One region of the Streptococcus parauberis NCFD 2020 genome, then DNA from elsewhere that is predicted to be linked to it. Evidence: riboswitches for the same ligand, from Rfam matches in the RefSeq annotation. Region 1 holds a riboswitch; the other holds the start of a gene.
What was found. A riboswitch is a leader RNA that binds a small molecule or an ion and turns the genes downstream of it on or off. The one in region 1 is predicted to bind thiamine pyrophosphate.
Positions count from the first base shown of each region.

Region 2: linked by a shared signal. The riboswitch ahead of SPB_RS11630 (ECF transporter S component) and the one ahead of thiT (energy-coupled thiamine transporter ThiT) in region 1 are both predicted to bind thiamine pyrophosphate.

Region 1 covers NZ_AEUT02000001.1:126,999-143,290, forward strand. The annotation lists gene SPB_RS00690 (HAD family hydrolase) at 1-631, shown strand, start outside; gene SPB_RS00695 (histidine phosphatase family protein) at 663-1,295, opposite strand; gene SPB_RS00700 (YccF domain-containing protein) at 1,312-1,677, opposite strand; gene SPB_RS00705 (aminoacyl-tRNA deacylase) at 1,680-2,153, opposite strand; gene thiT (energy-coupled thiamine transporter ThiT) at 2,229-2,792, opposite strand; TPP riboswitch at 2,834-2,930, opposite strand; gene SPB_RS00715 (glycoside hydrolase family 25 protein) at 3,014-3,856, opposite strand; gene SPB_RS00720 (ECF transporter S component) at 4,188-4,691, shown strand; gene SPB_RS00725 (DUF4430 domain-containing protein) at 4,675-5,049, shown strand; gene pepF (oligoendopeptidase F) at 5,083-6,873, opposite strand; gene ppc (phosphoenolpyruvate carboxylase) at 7,068-9,884, shown strand; gene ftsW (cell division peptidoglycan polymerase FtsW) at 10,024-11,304, shown strand; gene tuf (elongation factor Tu) at 11,569-12,765, shown strand; gene tpiA (triose-phosphate isomerase) at 12,979-13,737, shown strand; gene SPB_RS00755 (aminoacyltransferase) at 13,772-15,004, opposite strand; gene SPB_RS00760 (aminoacyltransferase) at 15,004-16,230, opposite strand; gene yidA (sugar-phosphatase) at 16,230-16,292, opposite strand, start outside.
Region 2 covers NZ_AEUT02000001.1:890,989-907,280, forward strand. The annotation lists gene nrdF (class 1b ribonucleoside-diphosphate reductase subunit beta) at 1-813, shown strand, start outside; gene SPB_RS04490 (hypothetical protein) at 879-1,565, opposite strand; gene SPB_RS04495 (chloride channel protein) at 1,720-2,970, shown strand; gene alaS (alanine--tRNA ligase) at 2,988-5,606, opposite strand; gene prsA (peptidylprolyl isomerase PrsA) at 5,857-6,801, opposite strand; gene SPB_RS04510 (O-methyltransferase) at 6,865-7,572, opposite strand; gene SPB_RS04515 (thiamine phosphate synthase) at 7,722-7,919, opposite strand; gene SPB_RS11480 (TenA family protein) at 8,153-8,407, opposite strand; gene SPB_RS11585 (hypothetical protein) at 8,392-8,514, opposite strand; partial or broken gene SPB_RS11630 (ECF transporter S component) at 8,766-9,338, opposite strand; TPP riboswitch at 9,594-9,683, opposite strand; gene SPB_RS04530 (HAD family hydrolase) at 9,739-10,248, opposite strand; gene SPB_RS04535 (L-lactate MFS transporter) at 10,403-11,644, opposite strand; gene SPB_RS04540 (HAD family hydrolase) at 11,778-12,416, opposite strand; gene pepF (oligoendopeptidase F) at 12,587-14,389, opposite strand; gene SPB_RS04550 (competence protein CoiA) at 14,415-15,350, opposite strand; gene SPB_RS04555 (MFS transporter) at 15,423-16,292, opposite strand, start outside.

The DNA of each region.
Region 1 (16,292 bases):
TGTTTATGAAGATGAACTGGAAAATATTACAATGCTTGAAGAAATGCGAATGACTTTAGATTTCTTAAAATCTAAAGGTGTTCCGATGGGAATTATCACTAATGGTCCAACTGAGCATCAATTGAAAAAAGTGAAAAAGTTAGGTTTGTATGACTATGTTGATCAAAAACGGGTCATTGTTAGTCAAGCTACTGGTTTTCAAAAACCCGAAAAGGAAATTTTTAATTTAGCAGCAGAACAATTTGATATGAATCCATCGACTACTTTATATGTCGGAGATTCTTATGATAATGACATTATGGGCGCCTTTAATGGTGGTTGGCATTCTATGTGGTTCAACCATCGTGGCAGAAAATTAAAGACAGGAACAAAACCTGTCTTTGACGTTGCTATCGACAACTTTGAACAACTCTTTGGCGCAGTTAAAGTCCTATTTGACTTACCTGATAACAAATTCATTTTTGACGTCAATGATAAGAAAAATCCAATTCTCGAATTAGGTTTAAACAATGGATTAATGATGGCAGCAGAGCGATTACTTGAAAGTAATATGAGTATTGATAAAGTTGTTATTTTATTAAGACTAGACAAACAGCAAGAAAAAATCTTGCGCATGAAATATGTTAAATAAAAAAAGATTGAAGAAAAGTCTTCAATCTTTTTTAATGAATTTTATCATCTAAGTAAGGTTTATCATTCCATAATAAACAATTAAAGTTTTTATTATCATCAGTTTCTAGAATAGTCAGGCTAGCATTATCTAGTCCACCTTGAGCTCTTAATAAAGCCGGTTCAAATCCAAGCAGTGAACGTATTGAAGCTGTCAAATTTGCTCCATGTCCAACTAATAAGACATGCTGGTAATCTTTTTCTTCAAAGCTTTGAATCAGTTTTTTAACTCTGAATGTCGTTTGATAAATTGATTCAGCTTCAAATTGACTAGCATTAAATTTGGCTAAATTATTACTGAAAGCTTCCATCTGACGAGGATAAATAGCAGTCATCGTAGCAATTTTTGTCCCTTCTAATTTACCTAGTTTCCATTCACGTAGAGATTTGGTATAGATAATAGGACATTCTTGATTAGCATTTTCTAATAATAACTCTGTTGTCTGCTTTGCTCGATTTAAGTCACTAGAATAAATAGCATCAAAATCGACACTTGCAAGGACTTGACCTAGAGCTTTAATTTCTTCATATGACTCTTCCAATAATGGCGAATCACCAGATGCACCTTGAAATCGTCCTTCTAGATTCCACTCAGTTTTTCCATGTCTCACAAAATATAACTTCATAAACTTCAACTAACTCCTAATTCAAAATAAACTTAGCCCCAAAAGGAAATAGGCTTAATTTTGCTAATTTCAAAGATTGAACGGCAAATGGGATACCAATTATACTAATACATAATAAAATGGCAGAGGTTAAGTGAACAGCAGCTAATTGCCAGCCGAAACAAATAATCCAAATCAGATTTAATAATAAACTAGTTCCAGATTGGCCAATTTCAATATCTTTCCCAAAGGGAAACAAGCCAAAATTAGCAATTTTAAAGCATTGTATTCCGACAGGTAAGCCAACAATGGTGATTGAAAATAGTAGACCGATGAAAGTCCATGACAACCAAGCCCATAGACCAGAACAAAGAAACCAGATAATATTTCCTAGAAATTTCATTTTTACTCCTTAATATCAGCGAAGTGACCGTCAACAAAATCAGCCAATTGTTGACTATCCACTTGAATAGACCGGCCCAGCTCTCCAGCAGAAACGATTAAGCTTCCTTTATCAAGTGCGGACTGGTCGAAAAAAATTGGGTAAGGATGTTTTTGATGGATACCAACAGGATTGTTAGCTCCATGAATGTAACCAGTTGTCTTTTGAAGATCTTTTTGTGGAATCATTGAAACCTTTTTGTTTCCAGAAATCTTGGCTAATTTTTTCTCAGACAAATGATTTGTAATAGACAAAATGCCAATAATTGGCCCAGTTTTATCACCAACTAAGGCTAAGGTTTTGAAAACATCAGCTTTCTCAATCCCATCAGGTAACTCCCCTTTTAGGGCATTAATTGCTAAGCTTTGGTAGCTGATTTTCGCTTTATCTAAAATTTGTTCAACTAAGGTTTTTTTGAGTTTTGCCTTTTTTGCCATAGGACCTTCCTTTAAGACCAATAAAAAAACGGTATAATATATTATTATACCATTTTTTATGATTGGCGTTAAGACCTAATCCCTTGGTGCAAAGAATTGACTTTGGGTTGGGATTAAAATAACAATCGCAATAACGACTACGATTAATGTTAGTAAACTAGCAGTGCCATTTACTGTGAAAGAATACCAAACAGCGGAAGTTCTTGGTGGTGCATATGAACCCCAGAAGATAACGCCTGCTAGGAAGTGCCAGAAATAGCGAAGAACTACAGCAGTAGTTGCTGCAAGACAAGCAACGGTCATAGAACCCATCTTGTTTTTGGCAATAATCAAATCTTTTAATTGATTTGAGAAGAAACCAGCCACACCCATTGACATGAAGGCCAAAATGTATTCAATAAATACTTGGCTTAAACTGAGATAATAAACTTTTCCAAGGACGAAGTGAAGGAGTCCCCATATTAGACCTGCAAGGACACCATATTTTAGGCCACGACGAAGTGAAAACAAGACTACAGGAATAGCACCATAAGAAGGACTAAACCAACTGAAAAAATCTGGAATAAAAGATAAAGCCATAGCTAATGCTGCGAAAATTGCTGCTTCCACTAAATAGCGGAGATTTGTGTTCTTAGACATAAAAAAGCTCCTTTTATTCACAAAAAGAGCCTTGATAATTACATTATCACGGTCACAATCCCTACGCTTGTATTAACAAGATCAGGTCTTTAGGATTTCGTCTTAACGATCTCAGCCAAAGCACTCCTTTGTGAAAATTTATTATTTTTAATCATTATAATATGTTCGAGTTAGACTTGTCAAGTTTGTGACTTTAGATATAGAAAAAGACCGAAAGGTCTTTATTTTTTACCAAATAATTTTTCATAAGTAGATTTTGTATCTTTATTAACAGCTATTTGATTTAAGTCTAATGGATTATCAAATCCCGGAAGATATCCTTGTGATGTATATTGGTGGAGATCGTAATCCAGCTTTGTATCAGGAGCTGCTTCATAATAACCAGAGTCACTCCCATAGGTAGGAATCCAAACTGCATCAAATCCTTCAGTAGATATTTCTTGTTCCGCCATAAAATATGTACCAATGTAAAGACCAACATTCTCAGCACCAAGTCTTTCCAATTCCTGACGGAAAGCTTTCACACCTTTGTTCATATCCTTCATTGTTACTTCCTCTACATCAATCCAGTAGAAAGTAGGATTATATGGGGAGGCATTTTTATAAAATGCTTTAGCTTCAGCTCGCATTTCTTTTGTGCTTGACCCTAAGGCGTAACTGTATACGGCAACAGGGATTTTTCGTTTCTTGAATTCTTTAATGTGTGTTTTAAAAGATTTATCAATACCAGTGGTATAAGCTGCATTGTTTTTTGAGGTTATTTGAGATCCCCCAAAAACACGCACAATAGCACCTGAAATATTTTCGGATAAGGTATCATAATCGATTTCACTTGGCAATTGCCAGCCCGACACATCAACAATGGGATTCAAGATTAATTCTTCATTGTCTATTGTGCTTTCTGTCTTTTTATCTGTTTTGCTAGTAACTATTGGAATATTTGATTGTGCAATACTTAATTCCTTTTCTTTCGTCTTGTCTGAATGATTTTTTCCAATAATTAAAAGAAATGCAATAAAGATAAAGAAGACTAGCACAACGATAGGCTTTATTCTTCTTCTCATTAGTCATATTGTACCCTAAAGCAAAAAAAAAATCAAAATTTCCTAACTAATTTCTTATATTATCTTACTTTATAATCAATTATGTTCAAAACTAAACGCAATTACTGTCATGAAAGCCTTATTTAAAAATTTAAATCGATAATCAAATAGTTTGAAACTATAATAAATTATTCGTAATATACAGTATGAAACTATGTTAATGAGAAAATTTGAGGAATTTTATAACCTGCCATTAATTTAATTCTTACATCTTATCATTCTATTTTGAATTGGACTAGTCAAGTTCCTTAAAATCTGTCATAATAGAGTAAAACTGATAGAAAGAAAAATGATGACCAGTAAACAAATCACTAGAATTGCCCTATTTTCAGCCCTTGCTTTTGTATTGCGAATGGCTTTTAGCCAACTGCCTAATATTCAACCAGTGACTGCTTTATTTTTAGTCTTTGCCATATTCTTTGGTTTTTATGAGTCACTTTTAATCATGGTTATTACAATCTTTTTAACGTCATTCTTACTGGGGTTTGGTCCCTGGGTTTTTTGGCAAATGACAATATACATGATATTGATTAGCCTGTGGCATTTTATTATCTACCCACTTGCTAGAAAATGGCATAAAAAAGGATTACTGATTCAAGCTACCTTAGCCGCCTTTTTAGCTTTGGCATATGGTGTCATGATTGATTCATGTTTTGCTTATCTTTATAGCATGCCATATTGGTCTTATGTTTTAATTGGTATGCCTTTTGATATTGCGCATGCTGTTTCAACTTTTTTATTCTATCTGATTATTATTACTATTTTTAGGAGATTACTTCATGACAAGAAAATATAAGAGCCTCTTCCTTATTCTTTTTTCCTTATTTTTAGTTGCTTGTAGTCAGCAGAGCGATTCACCAAAGCAAGTTAAAAAAGAATATTATCTAACATTAATTGTAAAAGAAGATACTGATACAATTAGTGAAAAAGTTACCTTCAAAAAAGGTGATACTATTATGGATGTTTTGAAAGCTAATTATAAAGTAAAAGAAAAATCTGGTTTCATCACTGCCATTGATGGATTTGAACAAGATCCCAAAACTAAAACTTATTGGTTCTTTAAAGTTAATAAAAAGTTAGCAACCAAAGCAGCAGATAAAATCAAGGCTCATGATGGCGATCGAGTGGAGTTTTATCAAGAAAAAATGAAATAAAAAATGTCTGAGACAAATGTCCCAGACTCTTTTTTATAATTGATTGCTATAGGCAATGACTTGATCAACCGTATCACTTAAGAATTGAATAGTATCACGAAGTGGTTTATCAGTTGAGATATCTGCATGAATTAGCAGTGCGGTTTCAAGTGGTGTTAAGCTACCACCAGATTTCAAGAACCTTAGCCATTCTTGAGCGCCGTTTTCATTATTTTTTAGATTAAGATAGCCAGCAGTTGAGATTACCATCCCTGCAGAATAAGTGTAGCTATATAAGCCCATGTAATAGTGAGCTTGACGCATCCAAGTTAATGCGGCATAGTCGTCAATTTCAATGGCATCTCCCCAGAATTCACTAAGAACTTCCTTCATCATCGCATTTAATTGTTCCGCACCAAAGGTGCCACCATTTTCAATTAAAGTATAAACTTTTCTTTGGAAAGCTGCTTCAAGTAAATGCGTAATGAAGTTATGGAAATAAGTATCAGTTAAACGGTGAGCTAAAGCAAAACGTTTTTGACGCGGATCTTCAAAAGCATGTTCTAAATAGTCACTCAATAAAAGCTCGTTGAAAGTTGAAGGAGCTTCAACATAATAAGTTGACATATGTGTATTGAAGAAGCTTTGATTGTTATCTGAGAAAATAAATTGACCAGAATGACCAATTTCATGGATTAGAGTATAAACATCGGACATACGACCAGTCCAACTCATTAAAACGTAAGGATGTACCTTATATGGATCTGCAGCGTAGCCACCTGAATCTTTGTTTGCATTAGCAGCAAAGTCAACCCAACGTTCAGCTTGATAACGTTCAACCTCTTTTTGGTACTCAGTTCCTAATGGGGCAACTGATTTCATCACTAAATCATAGGCATCATCAATGGAAACTTGAGGGTTAAGTTCATTATCAATATCTAATTTCCAATCAGCAAAGGTCATCTTGTCAAGACCATTAACTTGGGCAACGTGTTTCAAGAATTTTTGAGCAACAGGACCAAAGTCAGACATGATTAAATCAATCTGACGATCAAACATTGAACGTTCAACTTCTTGCTCAGCTAATAAATAGTCAAAAACAGAAGGATAGCCTTTCATATCTGCGATCAATTTTTCAGATTTAACTTTAGCTAAGTATGCAGCGGCTGCGGCATTTTGATGTTTTGCTAAACCTTTAGAAAAAGATTCGTAAGATTTGGCACGGATGTCGTGATTTTCATGATTTTGATAGAAGTTTTCATAAGTGACAAATGAATTTTTGTAAATTTTGCCATCTACTTCAAAATCATCCATTTCAAAGTCACCAGCACGCATCTTGGTATAGATATCATAAGGCGCATTAAGAACCTCACGTAAATTAGTTAATGCCTTTTCAACATCTGGACTGAGTAGAAATTGCTTTTGAACTTTTGCTTGACGAATAGTTGCACTGTAGTATGTGTTCGCTTCTAATTGGTCAAGCACTTGTTCATCAGCATTTGCAAGGGCAGTCTCAAAGAAAGAAAGTTCCACACTTGCTTTGGTCATAAAATCATCACCCGATTGCGCAATTTGAGCAAATTCTTCACTTGAAAAATCAGTTGTCTGTGGCATGAAGGCATAAGTAGAGATATGACTCATTTGGATATAAATTTGCTCAATCTCCATTAAAGCTCTGTTAAAATCCTCATAAGTTTCGAGGTGCCCATCAAAATCAAGCTTAAATTGTTTAACGTCTTCTAAAGCTTTTTCGATAGCTAAAAGAAAGTCTTGTCTGTCTTTATAAAGAGCAGTAAGATCCCAGAGTTCATTTTCTGGAAATAGGCTACGGTTTTTTAATTCCATTTTGGTCTCCTTTGTTTACTATTACTATAAGTATAGCAAAATTAAGATTTATATGATATAGGTACTAGAACAAACGATGATTGAAAATTATTGGATTTTTTTTGTAAAAAACAAACATTATTTTAATTAAATCATACTTTTTTACTAAAAAGTGGTATGATAAAGGAGTAGTAGCAGAAAAGGAGTGATGCAAATTGACTGTTAAAAAATTGGAAAGTAGCAATAACCATGAATTTATTGCAGAAGAAGTAACTATACTAAAAGAGACCTTGGAATCAATCACACGACACATGATTGGTGATGAAGCTTTTTCAAAGATTGAAAAGATCCTAAGTATTTCTGAAAAACAGGATTATATTCATTTAGAAAAAATTATTGGACAATTAAGCAATGATGAAATGGTTATTATTTCACGCTATTTCACCATTTTACCTCTACTGATAAATATTTCAGAAGATGTCGATCTTGCCTATGAAATCAATTACCAAAATAACACCAATAGTGATTACCTTGGTAAATTATCACAAACGATTACGGATGTGGCAGAGCATCAAAAAGCCCAAGAAATCTTAGAACATGTCAATGTTGTCCCTGTTTTAACAGCTCACCCAACACAAGTACAACGTAAAACCGTTTTAGAACTAACCAATAAAATTCATGACCTCTTACGTACCTATCGTGATGTAAAAGCTGGCGTTGTTAATAAGGATAAATGGTTAAGTGACTTACGTCGTTATATTGAAATCATCATGGAAACAGATATTATCCGTGAGAAAAAATTAAAAGTAAAAAACGAAATTACAAATGTTATGGCTTATTACAATTCATCATTGATTGAAGCTATCACCACCTTAACTAGTAATTATAAAGCACTGGCTAAGGAAAAAGGACTTGATTTAAGCAATCCAAAACCAATCACAATGGGTATGTGGATTGGTGGTGACCGCGATGGCAATCCTTTTGTAACAGCCGATACTTTAAGGTTATCAGCTACGCTGCAAAGTGAAGTTATTTTAAACTATTACATTGAAAAATTAACATGTTTGTATCGAAGCTTCTCGTTATCATCAACTTTGACTAAAACCAGTCCAGAAGTGGAAGAATTAGCTCGTTTGTCTAGTGATAAGTCTATTTATCGAGAAAATGAACCGTATCGTAAAGCATTCCATTATATTCAATCACGTGTCATTCAAACCATGTTAAGTTTGAGTCACAATACTGATCAACAGCCTCTAGGTCAATTCAGAAACCTAGCAGATGGGGTAACTGAATCAAATACTTCAGTAATTGCTGATTATGTTCAATCGCGCATCGATATCTTATCTGATGACATTAAAGAAAATCGTGTTCCAGTATACTCAACCGCGGAAGAATTCAAAGTAGATTTGCTTCTTATTGAATCTTCTTTGATTGAAAATGGTGACGGGTCACTCATTGGTGGTGACTTGAATGAGTTAATCCAAGCTGTTGACATCTTTGGTTTCTTCTTAGCTAGTATAGATATGCGTCAGGATTCTAGTGTACAAGAAGCTTGTGTTGCTGAACTATTAGAATCTGCAAATATTTGTCAAAACTACAGTGACTTGTCTGAAACTGACAAATGTCAATTGTTGCTTAAACAATTAACTGAAGATCCGAGAACACTATCTTCAACTAATAGTGCCAAATCAGAGTTATTAGAAAAAGAATTGGCGATCTATCAAACAGCCCGTTATTTAAAAGATAAATTGGGTGAAGAAGTTATCAAACAACATATCATTTCACATACAGAAAGTGTTTCAGATATGTTTGAATTGGCGATTATGTTGAAAGAAGTTGGGTTAGTTGATAAAGATAGTGCCCGGGTTCAAATTGTTCCTCTTTTCGAGACAATTGAAGACTTAGATAATTCTAACGCCATTATGCAAGAATTTTTAAGTTATCCGATTGTTAAAAACTGGATAGCTTCTAAAGATAACTATCAAGAAATTATGCTTGGGTATTCCGACAGTAATAAAGATGGGGGCTACCTATCGTCCGGATGGACCCTTTATAAAGCACAAAATGAATTAACCCAAATTGGGCAAGACCATGGCATTAAGATAACCTTCTTCCATGGTCGTGGTGGAACGGTTGGTCGTGGTGGTGGTCCTTCATATGATGCCATAACATCACAGCCTTTTGGTTCTATCAAGGATCGGATTCGTTTGACTGAGCAAGGTGAAATTATTGAAAACAAATATGGCAATAAAGACGTTGCCTATTATAATTTAGAAATGTTAATTTCAGCATCAATCAACCGGATGGTCACAAAAATGATTACCAATTCTTCTGATATAGATGAATATCGTTCTCGCATGGATGGCATTGTTGATTATAGTAATCAGGTTTATCGTGAGTTGGTTTTTGATAATCCTCATTTTTATGACTATTTCTTTGAAGCAAGTCCAATTAAAGAAGTATCAAGTTTAAATATTGGATCACGTCCAGCTGCTCGTAAAACAATTACTGAAATCACTGGGCTTCGCGCGATTCCTTGGGTCTTCTCTTGGTCTCAAAACCGAATCATGTTTCCTGGCTGGTACGGTGTAGGTTCAGCCTTTAAACACTATATTGATCAAGAAGATGGTAATTTAGCTAAGTTACAAGACATGTATGAAAATTGGCCATTTTTCCATTCACTTTTATCAAATGTAGACATGGTCTTATCAAAATCAAACATGAACATTGCTTTCCAATATGCCCAACTAGCAGAAAAAGAGGAAGTAAGGGATGTTTACCATGCAATTCTTGATGAGTGGCAATTAACCAAAAATGTTATTTTATCAATTGAACAGCATGAAGATTTATTAGAAGACAATCCTTCTCTTAAACACAGTTTAGATTTCCGCTTACCATACTTCAATGTTTTGAATTATATCCAAATTGAATTAATTAAACGTCTTCGTCAAAACCAGTTAGACAAAGATTATGAGAAATTGATTCATACAACAATTAATGGAATTGCTACTGGACTCCGTAATTCAGGCTGATAACTTTAAGTATTTTTAGGAGAACTAGTTATTGTATCGACATTTCAAAACTGTCTGCTAACTAGTTCTTTTTCTCTTTTTTTTGCTTGGGAAAGATGATATAATGCTTAAAGATTATCTGATATAAACAGGGGAAACTATGAAAATTGATAAAAGGCATCTGTTAAATTACTCAATTTTACTGCCTTACTTAATCCTTTCAGTTCTAGGACTGATTATGGTATACTCGACTACGAGTGCGACTTTAATTCAATATAATTTGAGCCCATTTCGCTCAGTTTTAAACCAAGGAGCTTTTTGGCTTTTGTCATTAACGGCGATATCCTTTATATATAAACTCAAACTAAACTTTTTGAATAATTCTAAAGTACTAACTTTAGTTATGATGATTGAAGTATTCTTATTAATTGTGGCTCGTTTCTTTACTAAAGAGGTAAATGGAGCCCATGGTTGGATTGTCTTAGGACCAATTAGTTTTCAGCCAGCGGAATATTTAAAAATTATTATCGTTTGGTATTTAGCCTCAACATTTTCTAGAAGACAAAAAGAAATAGCCACTTATGACTATCAGGCATTAACGAGAAATCGATGGTGGCCAAACCAATTTAGTGACTTAAAGGATTGGCGTGTCTATTCGATGGTGCTAATACTATTGGTAGCTGCTCAGCCCGACTTAGGAAATGCTGCGATTATTGTTTTGACAACAATTATGATGATTTCAGTGAGTGGTATTGGTTATAAGTGGTTCTCAGCTTTGTTAACGCTGATTACAATAACTTCAGCTATCTTCTTAGGTAGTATTTCAGTGATTGGTGTTGAAAGAGTTGCCAAGATTCCAGTATTTGGTTATGTTGCTAAGCGTTTCAGTGCCTTCTTTAACCCCTTCCATGATTTGACGGGTTCAGGACACCAACTTGCTCATTCTTATTATGCCATGAGTAATGGTGGATGGTTTGGCGTTGGTCTTGGTAATTCAATTGAAAAACGTGGCTATCTACCAGAAGCTCAAACTGACTTTGTTTTCTCAATCGTTATTGAGGAACTAGGCTTAATAGGTGCTACCTTAATTCTTGCACTTGTCTTTTTCTTAATATTAAGAATTTTAAATGTTGGTATTAAGGCAAAAAATCCTTTTAACTCAATGATGGCTTTGGGTGTTGGTGGAATGATTTTGATGCAAGTTTTTGTTAACATCGGTGGTATTTCAGGACTAATTCCTTCTACAGGGGTTACATTCCCATTTCTCTCTCAGGGAGGGAATAGTTTGTTAGTCCTCTCGGTAGCCATTGGCTTTGTACTAAATATTGATGCCAGTGAGAAGCGAGATGAGATTATGAAAGAAGCGGAGCTATCATACAGAAGAACCATTCGCAAAGAACAGGCTGACACAAATGTGATTAACTTAAATCAATTTAAATAAAATCTTCCTTAGGGGGGGATTTTTTTGCAGCTAGTTTTGATATTACAACTAAATTAAAGTTGTAGAAAACTTTGAGTAATTCACTTTAAATATTGGTGTGTCAGATAAAATTCAACCTTATCATCATCAAACTAAATAAAGAAAAGGCTATAAACATAAAATACTTGCTTTTTCCTTAGAATTTGCTACAATAGTAAGGTAAAGTTAGACTGTATTGCCTACCGTCTATCTATAAAATATATTTTATTGGAGGCTTTTCCCAAAATGGCAAAAGAAAAATACGATCGTAGTAAACCCCACGTTAACATTGGTACAATCGGACACGTTGACCATGGTAAAACTACTTTAACTGCTGCAATTACAACAGTACTTGCACGTCGCTTACCAAGCTCAGTTAACCAACCTAAAGACTATGCTTCTATCGATGCTGCTCCAGAAGAACGCGAACGCGGAATCACAATCAACACTGCACACGTTGAGTATGAAACTGAATCACGTCACTATGCGCATATCGATGCCCCAGGACACGCGGACTATGTTAAAAACATGATCACTGGTGCTGCCCAAATGGACGGAGCTATCCTTGTAGTTGCTTCAACTGACGGACCAATGCCACAAACTCGTGAGCACATCCTTCTTTCACGTCAGGTTGGTGTTAAACACCTTATCGTCTTCATGAACAAAGTTGACTTAGTTGATGATGAAGAATTGCTTGAATTAGTTGAAATGGAAATTCGTGATCTTCTTACAGAATACGACTTCCCAGGTGATGACCTACCAGTTATCCAAGGTTCAGCTCTTAAAGCTCTTGAAGGCGATACAGCACATGAAGATATCATCATGGAATTGATGAAAACTGTTGATGAATATATTCCAGAACCAGAACGCGACACTGACAAACCATTACTTCTTCCAGTCGAAGATGTTTTCTCAATCACTGGTCGTGGTACAGTAGCTTCAGGACGTATCGACCGTGGTACAGTTCGTGTCAACGATGAAATCGAAATCGTTGGTCTTAAAGAAGATACTAAAAAAGCTGTTGTTACTGGTGTTGAAATGTTCCGTAAACAACTTGACGAAGGTCTTGCAGGAGACAACGTAGGTATCCTTCTTCGTGGTGTTCAACGTGACGAAATCGAACGTGGTCAAGTTATTGCTAAACCAGGTTCAATCAACCCACATACTAAATTTAAAGGTGAAGTATATATCCTTTCTAAAGAAGAAGGTGGACGTCATACTCCATTCTTCAACAACTACCGTCCACAATTCTACTTCCGTACTACTGACGTAACAGGTTCTATCGAACTTCCAGCAGGTACAGAAATGGTTATGCCTGGTGATAACGTGGCAATTCAAGTTGAATTGATTCACCCAATCGCCGTAGAACAAGGTACTACATTCTCAATTCGTGAGGGTGGACGTACTGTTGGTTCAGGTATCGTTTCAGAAATCGAAGCTTAATTAAAATTAAGTTCCCAGATTAACAATTATTTGTCAGACAACAATTTAATTGTAAAGAGTCTCTTAGGAGGCTCTTTTTTGTTAATAATATGTTTTCAGAAAATTTCTGAAAAAAACTTGTGAATATATTCCTAAATTCCACTCAAATTCTTTTATTAGATAGTGAAATGTGATAAAATATAATTGTAAATAAAAAAAGAAGAGGTATGTGAAATGTCACGTAAACCATTTATTGCTGGTAACTGGAAAATGAACAAAAATCCTGAAGAAGCTAAAGCTTTTATTGAAGCAGTAGCGTCTAAATTGCCTTCATCAGAATTAGTTGAAGCTGGGATTGCAGCTCCTGCACTTGATTTAGCAACAGTTCTTGAAGCTGCTAAAGGTTCAGAACTTAAGATTGCAGCTCAAAATTCTTATTTTGAAAATACTGGTGCCTTCACTGGTGAAAATAGCCCTAAAGTATTAGCTGAAATGGGTACTGATTATGTTGTTATTGGACATTCAGAACGTCGTGAATATTTCCACGAAACTGACGAAGATATCAATAAAAAAGCAAAAGCAATTTTTGCTAACGGTTTGACTCCGATCATTTGTTGCGGTGAAACACTCGAAACTTATGAAGAAGGTAAAGCAGTTGAATTTGTAGGTGCTCAAGTTTCTAAAGCACTTGCTGGCTTATCTGAAGACCAAGTTTCTTCACTTGTTATTGCTTATGAACCAATCTGGGCTATTGGAACTGGTAAATCTGCAACTCAAGATGATGCTCAAAATATGTGTAAAGCAGTGCGTGATGTCGTTGCGGCTGACTTTGGTCAAGCAGTAGCAGATAAAGTTCGTGTTCAATATGGTGGTTCTGTTAAACCTGAAAACGTTGCATCATATATGGCTTGTCCTGATGTTGATGGCGCTTTAGTAGGTGGAGCATCGCTTGAAGCAGAAAGCTTCTTAGCCTTACTTGATTTCGTAAAATAATAAAAAAACTTCAGTCATCTGACTGGAGCTTTTTTTATTTTCTTCCTAAAATAGTTTTCACAAAGGAAATTGATTTGTGCTTTATTGGATTAGGGTAGTAAGTAAATTTTCCGGGAGCCCGTTCCACAAAACCATTGAAGTTCTGTTTAAACCCAAGCACACCATCGCTACCATCAAAGTTTCCTTCAACACCAAGTAAATTATATCGTGGAATTCCTCGATCAATTGCTTCCAACATAGCATATTCTTGTAAGACAGTGGGGGCATAGAATTTATTGAATTCAGTGTAAGAACCACTAAAGAAATAGACTAGCTCTTGTTTGGTAAAAATGAACACAGACCCAGCTAGGATGACATCTTGATTTTGGTATTTTTCTATAAAGTCCTTAGCTTCTTTTTTTCGGACTTCAAAGGTTTGAAATTGACTTGAAATTTCTTTATGTTGGTTTTGTTTTTTCTCGGAATTAGGATTGATTTCTAAATCATGTTCTAATTTATCTAATTTTACACGTAATTTTGCTTGATCTTTTTCTAAATTAGTATGGTATTCTTGAAAATTTAAAGTTGCTACTAAAAATTCTGCATGTTCTCCAAAACTATCAAATAAATATTCATAGTATTCAAGTGATTTGTCATTATAATCACGACGATCTGAAGTAGAAGAAGTGATATCTTTAAAGAGATGTAATTCATCACGTTTCAAAGGACGGATTTTTATTCCAAATGTTTTGGCTTTTTTAACTAATGGTTTACCTTTTTTACTAAAAGACTTTATTAAATCTTTTTCAGTAAGTTGAGATAAATCCTTGATGTAATGCCAGTCAATTGACTCATAACCTTTTGTTAAACCTTCGTGTTTAAAACCAGCTTTTTTAAAAATGTCAGTTATTGAAAAGTTCTCTTCACTGATAGCATTACCATGATCATCAAATTTTTGGAAGACCTCGTATGGTTTTATTTCAAGTTCCATAACCTTCTTTTGTTTAGCAAAAGCACGAAGTTCAACAAGAAAATCGTGTAAGTATTTTTTATCTTCGAAAATTGGGCCATAATGAACTTCCATATGGTTGCCACCAAACATTGGTATTGAATAAATAAGTGCGGCTATTTGTAATTTTCCAGAACTGTCATTTAAACCAAGCAGATCAGTATGATGACCTCGTTTTTCAAGTAGAGATTTCATACTAATAGATTGTTCAAAAAATCGACGATCAACTGAATCAGCGAATTTTTCGAAAATTTCTTCAGTTAAAGTAATTAATGCCATTAGTGTTTGCTCCTTATTTGTTTTCGTAGGTTATAAGCTAACATTGCTGGACCATGGAGTGGACTGACTGGAATATTAAATTCGCCAGCAAATTCTTCTAAGGTCGGATTTAATTTTGACTTAAATTGATATAAACCACCATCCAAGTTGTTTTCGACACCACCCAGATTGTGCCAAGCACAGCCGCGTTTAAATGCTTCCTGGCCAGTTTCATACCAAGTTAAAAGTGCAGCTTGATAATTTCTGAATGTCTCATCCATACCAGCATATAAATTTTCTGAAGTCTTTCCGTAAACAATTGTCAAGGTACCTGCTAAAGGAGCCGTAGTGACACCAGTTTGAATATGCTCATTTAAGAAATTAATCTCACCAGTAAAACGGTCAATAGCATTTTCAGTTTCTTTTATCTTTCCTGGTTTTGTTTTATCAGTAAATTTACTTTTTGCTAACTTAGCTTGTTCCAGTTGATTTGTTAATTCTCGCTGACGTTTCACTAAATCTAAGCTAGTCATTGTGATATAAGAGTCATCTGGGTATGTGTCCATTAGTTTGCGGTAGTAATCAATTCCTCTTAGATTAATTCCTTTGCGGTCTTCGGTTTTCTTCATTAAAGTAGCAAAGTCTTCCAAAAGTTCTGGGCCACCAATGGTTAAATCAATCCCTTTATTTTGAGCAGTACGAATGGCCTGTTTTGTTTTCTTTGGAAGTAATTGAAAATCTGCATTTTTGGCATGAATGTTGGCTTGAATACGAGGTTGGATAGTTTGACCGATATCTCTGGTACGGCCTGTCCACTCGACGCCTAATCTTGTTAAAAACTTAATGAGGGTAATTGTTACTTCATCCTCTTCTTCATTAGTTTCAGGGTCTGTTGTAACCAGGTAACGAGTGAGGAAAAGCGAAGGGTCAAATTTAACAAAAATAGCTCGTTTACTTTTTCCGAATTCTTTTAATGAGGAGATGACAAAATCGACTAATTCATAATCAGTGTAATCCATGATTGGACCACGGGGAATATAAATTAAAGTGAAATTCATCGGCAAGTTCTTGATTAAGAGTGAGGCAGTAGCAACTAATTGGTCATCTTCATAAAAACCGATTCTTTCTGTCGACCAATTTGATTTGATGCCAGCCCAATTAGAACTTTGTAAGAGATTACATTGTTTGTTGTTTAGCAAAAATTCATCATGTTCTTTTTCAGAAATCCCAATTTTATAAGTATACATTAATTTAAAACCCACTCGCGTATAGCATGTGCTACGCCGCTTTCATTATTTGATTTGGTAAT
Region 2 (16,292 bases), 760 kb from region 1:
AAAGACCTTGTCGGAAAAGTCTTTGGTGGCCTAACTCTTCTAGATACCATGCAATCTGAAACTGGTGTTGAAGCAATTCGTGCTGATGTTCGTACGCCTCATGAAGAAGCTGTATTGAACAATATCCAATTTATGGAATCAGTTCATGCAAAATCTTACTCCTCTATTTTTTCAACTTTAAATACTAAAAAAGAAATTGAAGAAATTTTTGACTGGACTAATAGCAATGAATTCTTACAGAACAAAGCTAAAATCATCAATGACATCTATGAAAACGGCGATGCCTTACAAAAGAAAGTTGCCTCAACTTATCTAGAAACATTTCTTTTTTACTCAGGTTTCTTTACACCTCTGTATTACCTAGGAAATAACAAACTAGCTAATGTGGCTGAAATCATCAAATTAATCATCCGTGATGAGTCTGTTCACGGAACTTACATTGGTTACAAATTCCAACTTGGATTCAATGAATTATCTGAAGAAAAACAAGAGGATTTTAAAGAATGGATGTATGATTTACTTTATCAATTGTATGAAAATGAAGAAAATTATACAAAATCACTTTATGATCAAGTAGGGTGGACTGAGGAAGTTATGACATTCCTTCGCTATAATGCCAATAAAGCTTTGATGAACCTAGGTCAAGATCCTTTATTCCCTGATACAGCAAATGATGTCAATCCAATTGTTATGAACGGAATTTCTACCGGAACCTCAAATCATGACTTTTTCTCACAGGTAGGTAATGGATACTTACTCGGATCTGTTGAAGCTATGACGGAATCAGATTATGATTTCGGAAAAGAAGCTTAATCTTTATTAAATAGTTTCCAATTAATTAATAAACCTCAAGTAGATTAACTACTTGAGGTTTTTATTTATTTCTTTTTGAAATTGATTGATTCTTTAGAATCTTTCAGCACTAATTTTTTGTCTTTTAATTCATAAGGTAAGTTCTTGTTGATATCATTTTTTGAAATTCCAGGGACGTCCTTATTGACACTAGTTACTTTAACAGTGTGCATCAATTGGTTAACATCACCTGAGAAGACTTTAAATGAGATTTGTCCAGTTGCTTTGTCATATTCGCCGTTAGATTGGATAGCAGATTTTTGAAACTCTTTATCTAGCTCATCTTCAAGTTCTTGGGTTTTTGGTCGAGCAGATTCAAATGCTTTTCTTGTTTCATCATCTAAATCATCTAAACTAACATTGTTATCAGAGAAGCTTTTCTTCAATGTTTCATCAAATTTCTTAACAATAGCATTTACTAGATATTTTTTATCAAAAGTCGATTTTACAACTACTTCTGCTTTTCCATCTTCAACAGTCATGACAACTTTAGGTACCTTGACCATCTTTTTAGGTTCAATACCTATTTCTTTATCATAGGAGCCTAAAGATTTATAAAATTCTTTGTAATATTGGTCACCAAGTTCTGTCGCCGTCCATTTGCCTTCAATACTACCTGTTTGAAAACGATAAAAGGCAAAGATTCCTACAACTGCTAAAATAGCAACTAATGCTAAAAGTAATTTCCCGAAAATTGATTTCTTTTTTTTCATAATAACTCTCCTTTTTCATTTAGCATTATAACATTTAGAATTTTATAATGCAATTTTCATCTGACTTTAGGAATATGGAGATATTTTGAATAATTAAAATTTTATACTTTTCTAAATCCTTTCTATGCATCTCCCCTTTTGATATAATAGGTCTATGTCAAAAAAAATTAAAGAATTTACAAAATGGACTGTTTTATTAGTACTGACCGGAATAAGTGCGGCTATTGCTGCCAGTTTAATGATCTTTCTCATTGAACTTATTCAAGGATTGAGCTTTGGAATTACGCATGGAAGTTTTGATGACCAAATCTCTTATGTCAATCCAATCCGACGTTTTTTTTCAGTCTGCTTGTCTGGGCTCCTGGCAGCCTTTGGTTGGCACTATTTAAGTAAATACTTAAACCCAAGTCCGACAATTACAGAAATAGTTCATAAAGATAAGGAGCCAAAACCCAGCGCCAACTTTCTCCATGGTCTGCTTCAGATGGCGACCGTTTCTATGGGGTCACCTTTAGGTCGAGAAGGTGCTTCCAGAGAAGCTGCTGTGGCGATAACTGGAAGTTGGTTACCCTATATTAAGCTGGATAAAAATAAAAGCATCCTACTCTTAGCCTGTGCTTCTGGAGCGGCCTTGGGTGCCGTCTATAATGCTCCCTTAGCGACCCTCATTTTTATCATGGAAAATGTCCTCCTATCATGGTCTTGGAAAAATGCTTATGCTGCCAGTGTAACATCTTTTATTGCAGTTGGTTTTGTAAACTTAGTATTTGGTAGCGAGATTCAGTATAAAATTCAGCAGTTAGAATGGAACACTGACCTCTTTATATGGTCCCTAATCTCAGGCTGTCTTCTAGCCATCATCATCTACACCTACAAAAGTTTACTTGAAAGTTCACCTAAAAAAGATCCCAAATCTAAAAATTATTTGATTTTTGTCCCACTGTCCTTCATCCTTGTAGCTATCTTAAGTCTTTATTTTCCTGAAATTTTAGGCAATGGCAAAGCAGGTTTGATTTACTATTTCAACCAACCCTTTTCAGCCACATATGCTTTTCCACTCTTTTTGGCAAAAGCCTTAGCAGTTTATATTACCTTTTATGCCGGAGCTTATGGTGGTAGAATTGCACCTTCCATGATGATGGGCGGCGCTTTGGGACTATTTACAGCCCAATTATCAAATATGATTCTCCATAGTCATATACCCATCCAATTTGCAATCTTAATTGGTGCAGCTTTATTTTTAGCTATAATCAATAATATTCCAATTGCAGCAGTCCTTTTCTTACTTGAAATTACTGGACAGCCACTAATCAATGGAATTCCAGTAGCTATGGCAATGGCCTCAGCATATCTTACAATATATTTCTTAAAAAAATTTGCCCAAAAAAAAAGTAGAAAAGTTTAACTTTTCTACTTTTTTTCTTATAACTGATTTGGAACTTCGTTTAGTAGATCATTGATTTTACTTGCATCAGAGCCACCAGCCATAGCCATATCTGGTTTACCACCACCTCGACCTGAAACAATTGGAGCTAAAGCTTTGATCACATTACCTGCATGAAGTTCTTTTGATTTACTTGCAACTAAGACATTAACTTTTTCACCAATTGCTGCAACCAAGATTAGGATATCAGAGTAATCTTTTTGTTTCCAATTGTCAGCAAAAGTACGGAGAGCACCTGCATCAGAAACTGAAACTTGTGTTGCAATATAAGTATGTCCATTAACTTCTTTAACATCTTTAAAGACATCGCCAGCTTGAGCGGCTGCTGCTTTTTCTTTCAATTCAGCAACTTCTTTTTGCAATTCACGTACTTGTTCATTCAAACTTGCAACTTTTGTAGGGACTTGTTCAATTTGAGGAGCTTTAATAGTACTTGCAATTTCTTTCAAAGCATCTTCTTCTTTACGATAAGCCTCAAATGCTTGCTTACTTGTTACTGCTAGGATACGACGAGTTCCTGAACCAATTCCTTCTTCTTTAACAATCTTGAACAGACCAATTTCAGAAGTGTTTGAAACGTGTGTTCCACCACAAAGTTCAACAGAATAATCGCCAATAACAACGACACGAACTAACTTCCCATATTTTTCACCAAAGAGCGCCATAGCACCCATTGATTTAGCAGTTTCAACATCAGATTCAATCGTTTGAACTTTAATAGCATTCCAAATTTGTTGGTTAACTTCTTCTTCAATACGACGTAACTCTTCAGCAGTAACTGCCTCAAAATGAGTGAAGTCAAAACGAAGGAATTCTTCTTCATTTAATGAACCTGCTTGAGTAGCATGTTTGCCAATAATATTATGCAAAGCAGCATGAAGCAAGTGAGTTGCAGTATGGTTTTTCTCTACTGCAAAGCGACGTTTGTGGTCCACTTTGAGCATATATTTTGTGCCAACTGATAAGTTTGCTAAAACTTCAACTGTATGAAGTGCTTGACCATTTGGTGCTTTTTGTACATCAATCACATTAGCAATAACTTCACCATTATCATTTAAAATAACACCATGGTCAGCAACTTGTCCACCCATTTCAGCGTAGAATGGTGTTTGGTCAAATACTAATAAGGCTTGTCCTTCTGATACGGCTTCACTACGTTCATTATCCACAACAATTACTGATAACTGACCTTCTAATTTTTCTCTATCATAGTTAAATTCAGATAACTCAGTGATATTTGCAAGAGTTTCATTTTGCATGCCCATTGAACCACCTTTAACCACAGCAGCACGCGCTCGGTCTTGTTGTTCTTTCATAGCAGCTTTGAAGCCATCATGATCAATCTTATAACCGGCATCTTCTGCCATTTCCTCAGTCAATTCTACCGGGAAACCATAAGTGTCGTAAAGTTTAAAGATATCTTTACCTTCAAGTGTATCTTTACCCTCCTCTTTTAACTGTGCTAACAATTGATCCAAATGACCAGAACCAGCATCGATGGTACGAGCAAATGTTTCTTCTTCACGTTTAACGATTTTTTCAATGAAATCTTTTTTCTCTAAAATTTCAGGGTAGTAAGATTCCATGATTTGACCAACAACCATTACTAATTTGTAAAGGAAAGTTTGGTTAATGCCTAGACGACGACCATGCATAACCGCACGACGAAGCAAGCGACGTAATACATATCCGCGACCTTCGTTACCAGGAAGTGCCCCATCACCAATTGCGAAAGATAGAGCACGAATATGATCAGCAATAACTTTAAAGCTCATATTGTCGCCATCTTGATCATAAGTTTTACCAGAAAGTGTTTCAACTTCACGAATGATTGGCATAAACAAATCTGTTTCAAAGTTAGTTTTAGCACCTTGCATAACAGCTACTAAACGTTCTAGACCAGCACCCGTATCAATGTTTTTGTTAGGTAATTCTTTATATTCAGAACGAGGAACTTCAGGATCAGCATTAAATTGTGACAAAACAATGTTCCAAATCTCAATGTAACGATCATTTTCTAAGTCTTCTTCTAAAAGACGAATACCAATATTTTCGGGATCGAAGGATTCACCGCGGTCAAAGAAAATCTCTGTATCAGGACCTGAAGGACCCGCACCAATTTCCCAGAAGTTTTCTTCCAAAGGAATTAAGTGACTTGGCTCAACGCCAAGAGCAATCCAACGGTTGTAAGAATCAGTATCAGCTGGATAATAAGTCATGTATAGTTTTTCTTTAGGGAAATCAAACCATTCTGGACTTGTTAACAACTCAAATCCCCATTCAATAGCTTCATCACGGAAATAATCACCAATTGAAAAGTTACCAAGCATTTCAAACATGGTATGGTGACGAGCAGTCTTGCCAACATTTTCAATATCGTTAGTACGGATTGATTTTTGTGCATTTGTAATACGTGGATTTTCTGGAGTGACAGACCCATCAAAATATTTCTTTAAAGTTGCAACCCCTGAGTTAATCCACAATAGTGTTGGATCATTTACAGGAACAAGATTTGCAGATGGTTCCACTGAGTGACCTTTTGATTTCCAAAAGTCTAACCACATCTGGCGAATTTCAGCTGATGTTAATTTTTTCATAAGTTTACCTTCTTTACATTTTTAAAAACAAAACAAGCCCATTGGACAGAGGGCGAAAACCGCGGTACCACCTCTATTCAATGAGCTTGTCATTATCTTTAGTTATTATTCAATTTGATAGTTAAGTAGCAAATTTATCAGATTGTCCATGACTTGCATCACCCGTCACTTTTCTGGTTCAAATCTTAATAGATTATTCTTAACTTACTAATTATACTGTCTTTTTCAGCAAAGGTCAAACAAAAGCTGATTATTTATCAACTGATGTTTTCAATGCACTATTAGCAGATTGTTTATCAGTAGCAAATTGAGATAAGATATTTGAGAATGCTTTATCTTTAATTTTGACATTTGCTCTATCTAACTCTTTTGCGATAACTTTGTTTTGGAAAGCAGTATCATTGTTTTTTTCATCCAAAATAATTTCTTTTAGACGAGTTTTATATTCTTTCCAATCAGCTTTCTTATCTTCTTTCTTAGCCATGTTAACAATGTAATATTTCTTCTGATAAGTAGAAGGGTCCATTACTGAAATTAACTCTGATTTTTCACCAGCTTTTAATTTGCTAGCTTCTTTAATAACATCACTTGGCAAGCTTTTGTCAGACGAATCAAAGGTATAATCTACTTTTTTCTTTTCATTAACAGTATTCTTTTTAGCAATATCTTCGAAATTAGCACCTTCTGCTTTTGTTTCTTCTAATACTTTTTTAGCTTTTTCTTCATCATCTAAAGTAATGACTTGAGTAGTCATCTTAGGTGTGTAGTTATCATAGGCTTTTTTGTAATTAGCATCTGTTAATTCTTTTTCAGCTTCTTGCTTAACTGCATATGTGACTAGCATGGTTGTACGAATTTGTTTTTTATATGTTTCAGTTGTCATACCAGCTTGTGAAAGTGCTTCAGAGAATGATGCCCCATATTGTTCAGCAGTTTTATTGTATGACTTTTCTACTTCTTTATCAGATACTTTTTTACCATATTGGCCTTCAAAAACACGCGATAAAATTAAACTGAGCATTGATTGTTGTGCAGCTTGTGTTGTCTTTGCTTCATTATAAAAGTCAGTTACAGTGATTGTATCACCCTTCATTGAAACCAGTTTAGTATTGTCATTTGTTGAATTACATGCTGCTAATGTCATTACTGATGCAAGTGTAATAAAACCAGTAATTAACTTATTAGATTTTTTCATTAAATTATTAGCTCCTTTTTTATCTTTAACCAAATCATTATAACATATTTTCTTAAAACTTTCTTAATCTGGTAAGTCAATTACCTCTTGGTTTTTGCGGACCATTAATAAACCATCCGATAGAGGCAGAAGAGTGGCGGTCAGTCCTGGATTGTCCAACGTAGCTTCAAACAGTCTTTGCAGTCCACGGTAGATTGTCCGCTGCCCACGACGAACTTCCTCAATCGGCTTTACAATATCCCCACCTTGAAAAATATCATCAAAAACGATCATCCCACCGACTTTTAAATGCTTGAGAATTTCAGGTAGAAAGACAATGTACTTGGATTTGGCAGAGTCCATAAAGACAAAATCAAACTCTTCATCCAAGTTTGTAATTAAGTCAGCAGCATCACCTTCAAGTAATTGGATTTGATTACGTCTATCAAATTTTGCAAAGTTTTCTTTAGCAAAAGTAATCATTTCTTCGTTACGATCGATTGTTACTATTTTTGATTGCGGTGCATTTTCAGCCATCAAAAGTGCTGAAAAGCCAATCGCTGTACCAATTTCCAGAATTTTCTCAGGCTGTAAGCTTTGCATTAATAATCGGAAGTAAGCCACTACTTCGTGCTGAATAATGGGAATATTTTCTTGCCGAGCGAATGCTTCGAGCTCAGCTAAAAATCCTGTATTTTGTTTTTGTTGTTTTCTCATAAAATGCACAATGTCATCCTTTATAACAGGACGACGCATATTATGATTTGCATTCTTACTATATGAATTTACCATAAAAATAGCATATCACAGACAATCAACCAGTGTCAAGAAGAGCGCTGTCTAGGGATTTCTTCTTTGAATCGAAATTTAGAAAATATAGAATCTGATTAAGAAGACATACTCCTTCATACCTCTTAATCAAATTCTTTCCTGTTATCTAATTATTCACTTTTTAAAGTTAAATCCAATCGACTTCTGAATGATTTGCAGGTTTGTTCAATCTCTTTAGACCTAGCAATTGCTGAAATGACTGCTATACCATTTGCTCCTGCTTTAATTATTGGTTCAATATCATTTTGACCTATACCACCAATAGCAACTATTTGGCGAGATTTAATAAAATTATCAACCAGTTGCATTTTACTACTGTTTGATAATTATTCTGCATAAGTATCAATCATCCTAAAATAATGTTTGATGACATCAGTTGAAGAATCATCTGCATAAAAATGTATCCATTCATAAAAAAATGCCCTTCTGAAATCTCATTCTCCGATATAATTTTTTTGGCTACTTGATTATAAATCCAGGGACAAGGTCCCGGTCCCATAACTGATAATGCTCTAGCAATCCCAAATTCGTGCTCATTATATTACATCTGTTTGATATAATGATCAAACGACGGGCACCATTGACTACCACTGATAATGGATTGATAGCTTTGCCCTGTATATTTTGCAAGCGATTGGTGTGGCTCTTCTGCTGCCCCCATTTCATAATCCAAAATAGCTGAGATCTGATTAATGAAAAATCGTTTATCATCTTTACTATTTGCTTTAGTTAAGCACAATGCATATTTATCTAAAAATTTATCAAGTAAGCATGATCCTCTTATAAATAATGACAAATTGCTTTCGGGTCAATATTTGTCTCAACAATTCCTTGAATAAATAGATTGTGATAAATAATATCAATATATTTATTAGCCTTTTCAAGCATAACTTCTTTTAACATGGTTCTCCTTCATCTTACCTCTATCTGAATTGGTAAAAAAGCACCAGCAAACTGACAAAACAAACACTAGCTAAAAACATGATATCTTTCCTTGATCTGGTTTTTTTAATACAGCAAGTAGATGGCCAAACTGCTTTTTCCACACCGTGAATAACCACTTATCAGAACAGATTCCATATCATTCACGATTAAGTCGATATCCGCAAAAATAGGATTACTTCCTGGAAATGAATAAGTTAGATTTTCAATTGTTAACATTCATTTACCCGTCTATCCATTTGATACGAGTTGAGCACTCCGCCTTTTTCTAATTGTTGGCCTATCATTTTTGAGAGATAAAAGAAGGCAACTGATGATAAGGTTCTTATAATAAGTATCGTAAAATTGTACTTAAAAGAGAATGCAGATAATCCGTTAGTATAAAATGACCAAGCGTAACTTAATAGTGATGTAAAAATGGCAGATAGTAAAAATGGTAGCCAATCAGACCATTTATATTTTAAGAGGGGAAAGCCTAGTTCTGATCCCAATCCCTGTAAAAAACAATAATTAAACCACTTGGAGCAAAGACAGATCCAATTAGTACTTCAATTAAAGCTGCTAATAACTCTGTAATTAAGGCAGTTCCCGGTTTTTTTAAGATGTAAATTGCAATTGGTCCTGACATAAACCAGATACCATAAATTACTTCTTAGCCAGCCTACTGGTCCCAAAAATGGAACTAGGATATTCGAAAATAAGCCCGTTGAAAATTATACTACTCCTAGAATTACTGCAATCAGTGCAATTAGTAAAACATCTTTTAATACAACTTTATTCGTCATTTTCTTCCTCGTATCGATTTCTTTTGTATATCACAACACTTTTATTTATAATAAAAGTAATTTGCTTTCTTTCACTACCAGACATTATCTAAGGCGTAATCACTCCTCTCATTATTTTTAACATAAGCATATAATTTATAATAAAAATTAGGAAAACAAAAAAACTCCATTTACATATAAATGGAGTTTAACTATTGATTACATTGAAAAAGAATTTGATAAATAAACTTCTTCTTCAGTCCACGACAAAAATAAGTTTCGTGAAACACATTTCCCTTCGCCAGTCCTAACTGTATCAGGTTCAATGGGTATAATCTCAGCATAACAGCACCCCAAATGTTCTATTAAATTTTACAAAAAGATAATATCATATATTGTGAAAAATGACAAGGCTTTCATTTCACAAATGTTTTTCTATAATAGCAGGTAATTCAGATAAATCATTCAAAATGATGTCAACCTCTGAATAATCCTCTGGTTTTATGGTATACAAGTTATTTTGATAGTAGATTGTTTTCATATTAACAGATTTTGCTAATTTCAAATTTGAAATAGAATCCTCAACTAAAGGAATTTTTTCTAAGTCAAAATGATATTCATTTGCAATATATTGAAAATAGGCAGCATGTTTATCCTCAAAAACTGTATCCATAACACTTAAGACATCTGTAAAATAATCAAAGATACCAGCTGATCGCAAACCAATTTCTGCGATCTGCTTGTAGTTACTTGTAATGGCGTATAGTTGAAATCCCATTTCAGCTAGCTTTTCGATTGTTTTTTTAGCATTCTTCATTAAAGTTACATGAGCATAACCATCGATTAATAATTGATGCTTTATATCAGCAATGTCTTGTGCCTGAAATTCGGAGATAAGTAAACCAGAAAGATAAGTATCAGCCTCAGACATTGATAGTGACCATAATTGGTCCTGAATCTAATTAGTGAGACTTAGACTTTTTAATACAAGAAGATGATTAACTAGATCATCCCAAATCTGATAAGAATCAAAGATAACACCATCTAAATCAAAGAATACTTGTTTTATCATTTTTTCCAATCAATTATTTTATTTCTACTAAGCTTTCTTTTTTATCTGTCGCTAAACTATTCTTCAACCAGACAGAAATTGATAAAGCCAGTAGAAACAAGCCGATGAAGACCACTAAGGTATTAGTATAACTCTTAGTCATTTCAAAAATCATAGATAATAACATTGGTCCTACAAGCGCAGCGATTCCCCAAGCAGTTAAGATATAGCCATGAAGGGTTGCCAATTCTTTCGCTCCGAAAATATCACTCAAATAAGGAGGGATAAGAGAGAAGCCTGCACCATAACATGTCATTAAAATTGCCATTGATAGGACAAATAGAAATGGTATATGGAAGATAATTAAGAAGAATGACATGAGGACATTAACAATGAATAGAATGACAAATGTTAAGGGACGGCCAATAAAATCTGAAAGGCTAGCCCATAATAAACGACCAAAACCATTGAAAACCCCCATTAAGCCAACAACTACAGCTGCAGCTTCGACAGACATTCCAGCAACATCTTGTGCCATTGGAGCTACTACAGAAATAAGACCTAGTCCACAGGCAATATTAATAAATAAAATTAACCATAAAATATAGAATTCTTTTGTTTTTAATGCTTGGCTAGCAGACATTCCATTTGTCAAATCAGTTGCTGATTTATCCTTACTTTTGTCAACTAATTGTTGAAACTCTTCAGGATTTGGTTTTTTGATAAATTGCGATGAAATTAGCATAATTACAAAATATACTAAACCTAATATATAAAAAGTATTAACTAGTCCTCGATGATTAATTAAGTATTGGGCAATTGGACTTGTAAGTAATGAAGCAAATCCAAATCCCATAATTGCTAATCCTGTAGCCAAGCCTCTTTTATCAGGAAACCATTTTATAATGGTCGATACAGGAGTAATATAACCAGCTCCTAAACCAAGTCCACCAACAACACCATAGCCCAGGTAAAGTAACCATAATTGGTGGTTAGCGACAGCTAGTCCTGTAAGCATCGTGCCACCTGCATATAGAATTGCTGAAATAGTACCTGTAAGACGCGGACCAAACTTTTCAACTAGTTTTCCCATAAAGGCAGCAGACATTCCTAAACAGAAGATTGCTAAAGAAAAAGCAAATGCGACTGAAGATTGTTGCCAACCAGTTTCCATCATAATTGGATTACGATAAACACTCCATGCATAAGTCGATCCGAGCATTAAATGAAGAACTACTCCTGCAGTAGCTACGATATATCTATTTGTCTTTTTCACCAAAAACCTCTTTCTATAAATCCGAACATAAAAGTGAAGCAAATTATGCAATGTTAGGTTTTTAGTTTATAAAACTTATTACATTTTGTCAATTTATTTGTTTTAAATTAAAACACGTACATTATCAAACCGATCAAAACATTTCATACGCTTCTTTAAAGCTGGATATCAGTTTGTCACAAGCTGATAAGTCTTGTTTGGGATAACCAGGGTTAGCAAAGCCAACACAGGTCATTCCCGCTGCCTTGGCTGCTAAGCTTCCATTCTTAGTATCCTCAAATACAATACAAGCTTCAACTGGTGCACCTAATAATTGTGCAGCTTTCACAAAAACATCTGGTGAAGGTTTTGAGTGTTCTACTTCTTCTCCACTGACTAACACATCAAAAACATGGTCAAGTTTAAGCGCCTTTAAGTTGCGCTCAATATCTTGTCTGGGTGAGGAAGAAGCAACTGCTAAAGGGTAGCCTTTTTCATGTAAATACTTGATAAATTCTGGTGTATGTTGGATTGCTTTAACGCCATCCCTAGAAATCATCTCTTCTCTACGATCATTCATTTCATTAATTAAGGTTTCCACTGAATCATCTAGCTGACATTCAGTTTTCATTTTTTGCCACATGAATTCAAATGTGGTTCCCATGAATTGGTATTGATAAGATTCATCTGTATCAATACCTCTATCTAATAGCATTTGTGTTTTACTGCTTAAAAAAGTGTATTCGGAATCAACAATGACTCCATCCATATCAAAAATAATAAATTCTTTCATATTTCCCCCTCAAACTCAGAACGTTTTCTATTTATGAAAAAATCATTCAACTGTATAATAAACTATTATCAATTGAATGACCTTCTTTTCAATATTGTAATAGCAAAATTAAATGATAAAACTTCACTATTTATCTTATGTTATAGTTAAACTAATCACAAATACAGAACTTATTTGTGCGCGCCTTTAGCAACTAATTCTTCTAATTCAGTTAATCGTGCTTCAAAAACAGCGAATGCTTGATCCAAGTAGTCTTCTTGAGTCATATCAACACCTGCTTTGGCAATGACTTCTAATGGGTAATCAGAATTTCCTGCTTTCAAATATGACAGATAAGCATCAATATCTTCTTGACTTCCATGGACAATTTTATTTGCTAAATAGCTTGCCGCAGCAAAACCAGTTGAGTATTGATAAACATAATAATTATAGTAGAAATGTGGAATTCTAGCCCACTCATATTGAATAAAATGATTATCTTCTTTAGCTAGTCCATAATATTTTTGATTAAGTTCGGCGTATAAATTATTAATGTATTCACTTGTTAAGACTTCACCATTTTGATCAGCTTGGTGAATCGCATGCTCAAACTCAGCAAATTGAGTTTGACGGAAAACAGAACCTCTAAAGCCATCCAAATAATTATTTAAAATGGCAAAACGAGTTTTATCATCAGCTACTTCTTTCAAGAGAGCTTCAGTTAAAATATTTTCATTTGTTGTCGATGCAATTTCTGCCAAGAAGATACTATAATCACCATAAACATATGGTTGATTTTCTCTAGTTAAAGTTGAATGTAGGCTGTGGCCAGTTTCATGAATCAGTGTATAAAGGTTATCAAGATTATCTTGCCAGTTAAGTAGCATAAATGCATTTGTATCATATGATCCACCTGAATAGGCACCTGAACGTTTACCTTTATTAACATGAACATCAATCCAACGTTCTGTGAATGCACGATTTACTCGGTCTGAATATTCCTTACCAAACACTTCTAAAACAGTTTGTACTTTCTCAATTGCTTCATCATATGTCATATCAAGATTTGTCTCAGATAATGGTGTATAAACATCATACATTTTAAGTTCATCCAAACCAAGAACTTCTTGTCTTAATTTCAAGTAACGATGTAATAATGGTAAATGTTTATTTACTGATGAAAGTAAAGTGTCATAAACTGCTTCAGGAATGAAATTTGCAGACATTGCTGCTTGGCGAGCAGAGTCATATTTATGAACACGCGCTTGATAGTTTTGTACTTTTACATTTGTTTGAAGTGTTTTGGCGTAAGTATGTTGAAATTGTTCATAAGTACTATACATTGCTTCATAAGCAGCTTTGCGCACATTACGATCTTTTGATTCCATCAAACTGATAAAGTTACCATGTGTGATTTCAACTTCCTTACCATTATCATCTTTCACAATTGGGAATATCAAATCGGCATTATCCAAAATACTAAATGTTTCTTCTGCCCCATTAAAGATTTCTTGTGCACCAGCTAAAAGTTCTTCCTCACGTTGAGACAAAACATGCTCTTTATATTTTAATAATTTTTCAAAGTAGTGATTGTAAAGTTCCAATTGACTTTCTTCAGCTTTAAAAGTATCTAATTGTTCAGTTGACATGGTCATAAATTCAGGCTCATAAAATGAGAAAACTTGCCCAAATTTTGCATATAAACTAGATGCTTTTGCTTGATACTCTTGATATTTGGCTACGGTAGTATCTTGATCGTTTTTCATTGATGCATAAACATAGACTTTTTCAATGCGACGCGCCAATTCAAGCTGACTATTCGTAATTTCAAACAACATTTTACTTGAATCTAATAAATGACCAGCATATTTTTGCGCTGCATCAGCATCCTGATTTAAGACCTTTAGTTCAGTTTCAAATTCTTCATCTGTTTTGAAAATTGTACTTAAATCCCAAGTGTACTTTTCATCTAAATGACTACGATTGTCTGTCATAAGTTCCTCCTAAAATTGTGTTCTCTCATATTTTAACATAAAAGCTAGGAGGGTGAAGCGTTTGCACGTCTTTATTAGAAATTTCTTTATTATATGCCTCAAATGCATCATAAAAAGGTTTTAAATCCGACTCAATTAAACAGAATCCTTGCTCACACTTAGGTGGATTATATTGCGGATAAAAATCCTCAACCGACAAACATAAAAGATTAATTCCCATTTGATAGGCTTTTTCCTGCCTAAGCATCCAATACTTATTCCGATATTTCAAAGCTTTTTGAATTTTTTGCAGAAGATGGCTATCGCTTTTTACCTTGATAGGTTCTAGATTCATTTTTTGAAATGGCATTCTAAAAAATGACATAAGGTTCCCATCCAGAGGACAAGTTCTAGTTAAACAAGTTACCTTCCCCATTAAATCCTCATGAATCATATAGCAGAGTCTTAGGCAATTTTTTTCTAGATCAATTTCCCAGAGATAGAAGCCTATCGACCAAGAAAATGATAAGAATTGTTTTTGAAGATAACTTAATTTATGCTTTATCCATAGATTCTTACCTAATAACCAGATAATGTATTGATCATTGTCTCTATAATTTTTTGTTCGTTCCACTAATCTATCTGGAGGTAATGAACTACACTGGACTTCTAATACTAATTTATGATTGACTTGTAAATCAGCAATTTGATTTATACTTGGAAAAAAGGTTTCAATCGTCACTTCTTCACTCTTTTTAAGATTCTGGTAGAGTTTAGCCTTGAGTAATAAATGTTCCGTTGATTCGTTAAGTGAGCTGTTAGGACAATTTAATAAATTCTTATGAGCAAAATGTGCTTGTTTCACTTTTCCTCTCTTTAAAGAGACTTGACCTTTACATACTGGACAGTAATAGATACCTGTTTTGGGTAAATTATCTAAGGTGGTGAGCCGATTCCCCAAATCATCAATTGCAACTAACATTATTTCTCCAAATCTGTTTCTTATCTAATTATTCGTAAATGACAAAAAAAAAAAAGCTATAGTCATAGCTTTTTATTTTTTTGGTAAGGCAAGATAGACTAGGCTAGTGATAAACATGAGGGCACTAGTTATATAGAAGGGTGTAATAAAGGCTTCCATATGAAAGGCCGCTGGCAGTTTAGTTAGAATTACTGGCGTCAAAATAACACCAATATTTCCAGCGGTGATAGCTAAGCTAGTTACAAAATTGATATGTTCACGGCTATAGTATTTTGCAATATAATTGAAAACTGATGACATTGTTCCGACAAAACTTGCACCGATTAAGAACGCTGCAAGGAAGAAAACAAATTTATGATTTGAAAGGGTTAAGATGAAATTTCCAATCCCCATTAAGAGAATCATTACTAGCATTGTTTTTTCTGATAAGACTTTGGTCAATTGACCAAATACTAAACCAACAAAGATACCACTAAAAGCTAATAACGATAATAAATTACTTGCAAAAAAGCTAGAATAACCATAATGACTGACCAATAGTGTAGGTAATTTAATAGTTGCACCAATGTAAGAAATACCAACAAAGAAAGTTACTAACATTAACAATATTGCTTTTTTATCAAAAACTGTTGCTGATTTTAAAGGTAAAATTTCTTTGTCTGATTCCGGAACAATTTTCGTAAAGAAGAAATAAACTGGGATAACCAATAAATAAACAAGATAAGTGTAATTAACTCCAATTAACAAAGCTAATCCAACAATAAAGGTTGTTAGTGCTTTTCCAATATTTAAAGTTGCTGTCCGAAAACCAATCATATTTGCTCTGGTTTCACCTTCATAATAGTCACTGATGATACTAATTGACAGTGCATTATATAAACCAATCCCAATTCCTAGTAATAGGCGACAGATTAAGACAATTGTGAAATTGGTCGTAATAAA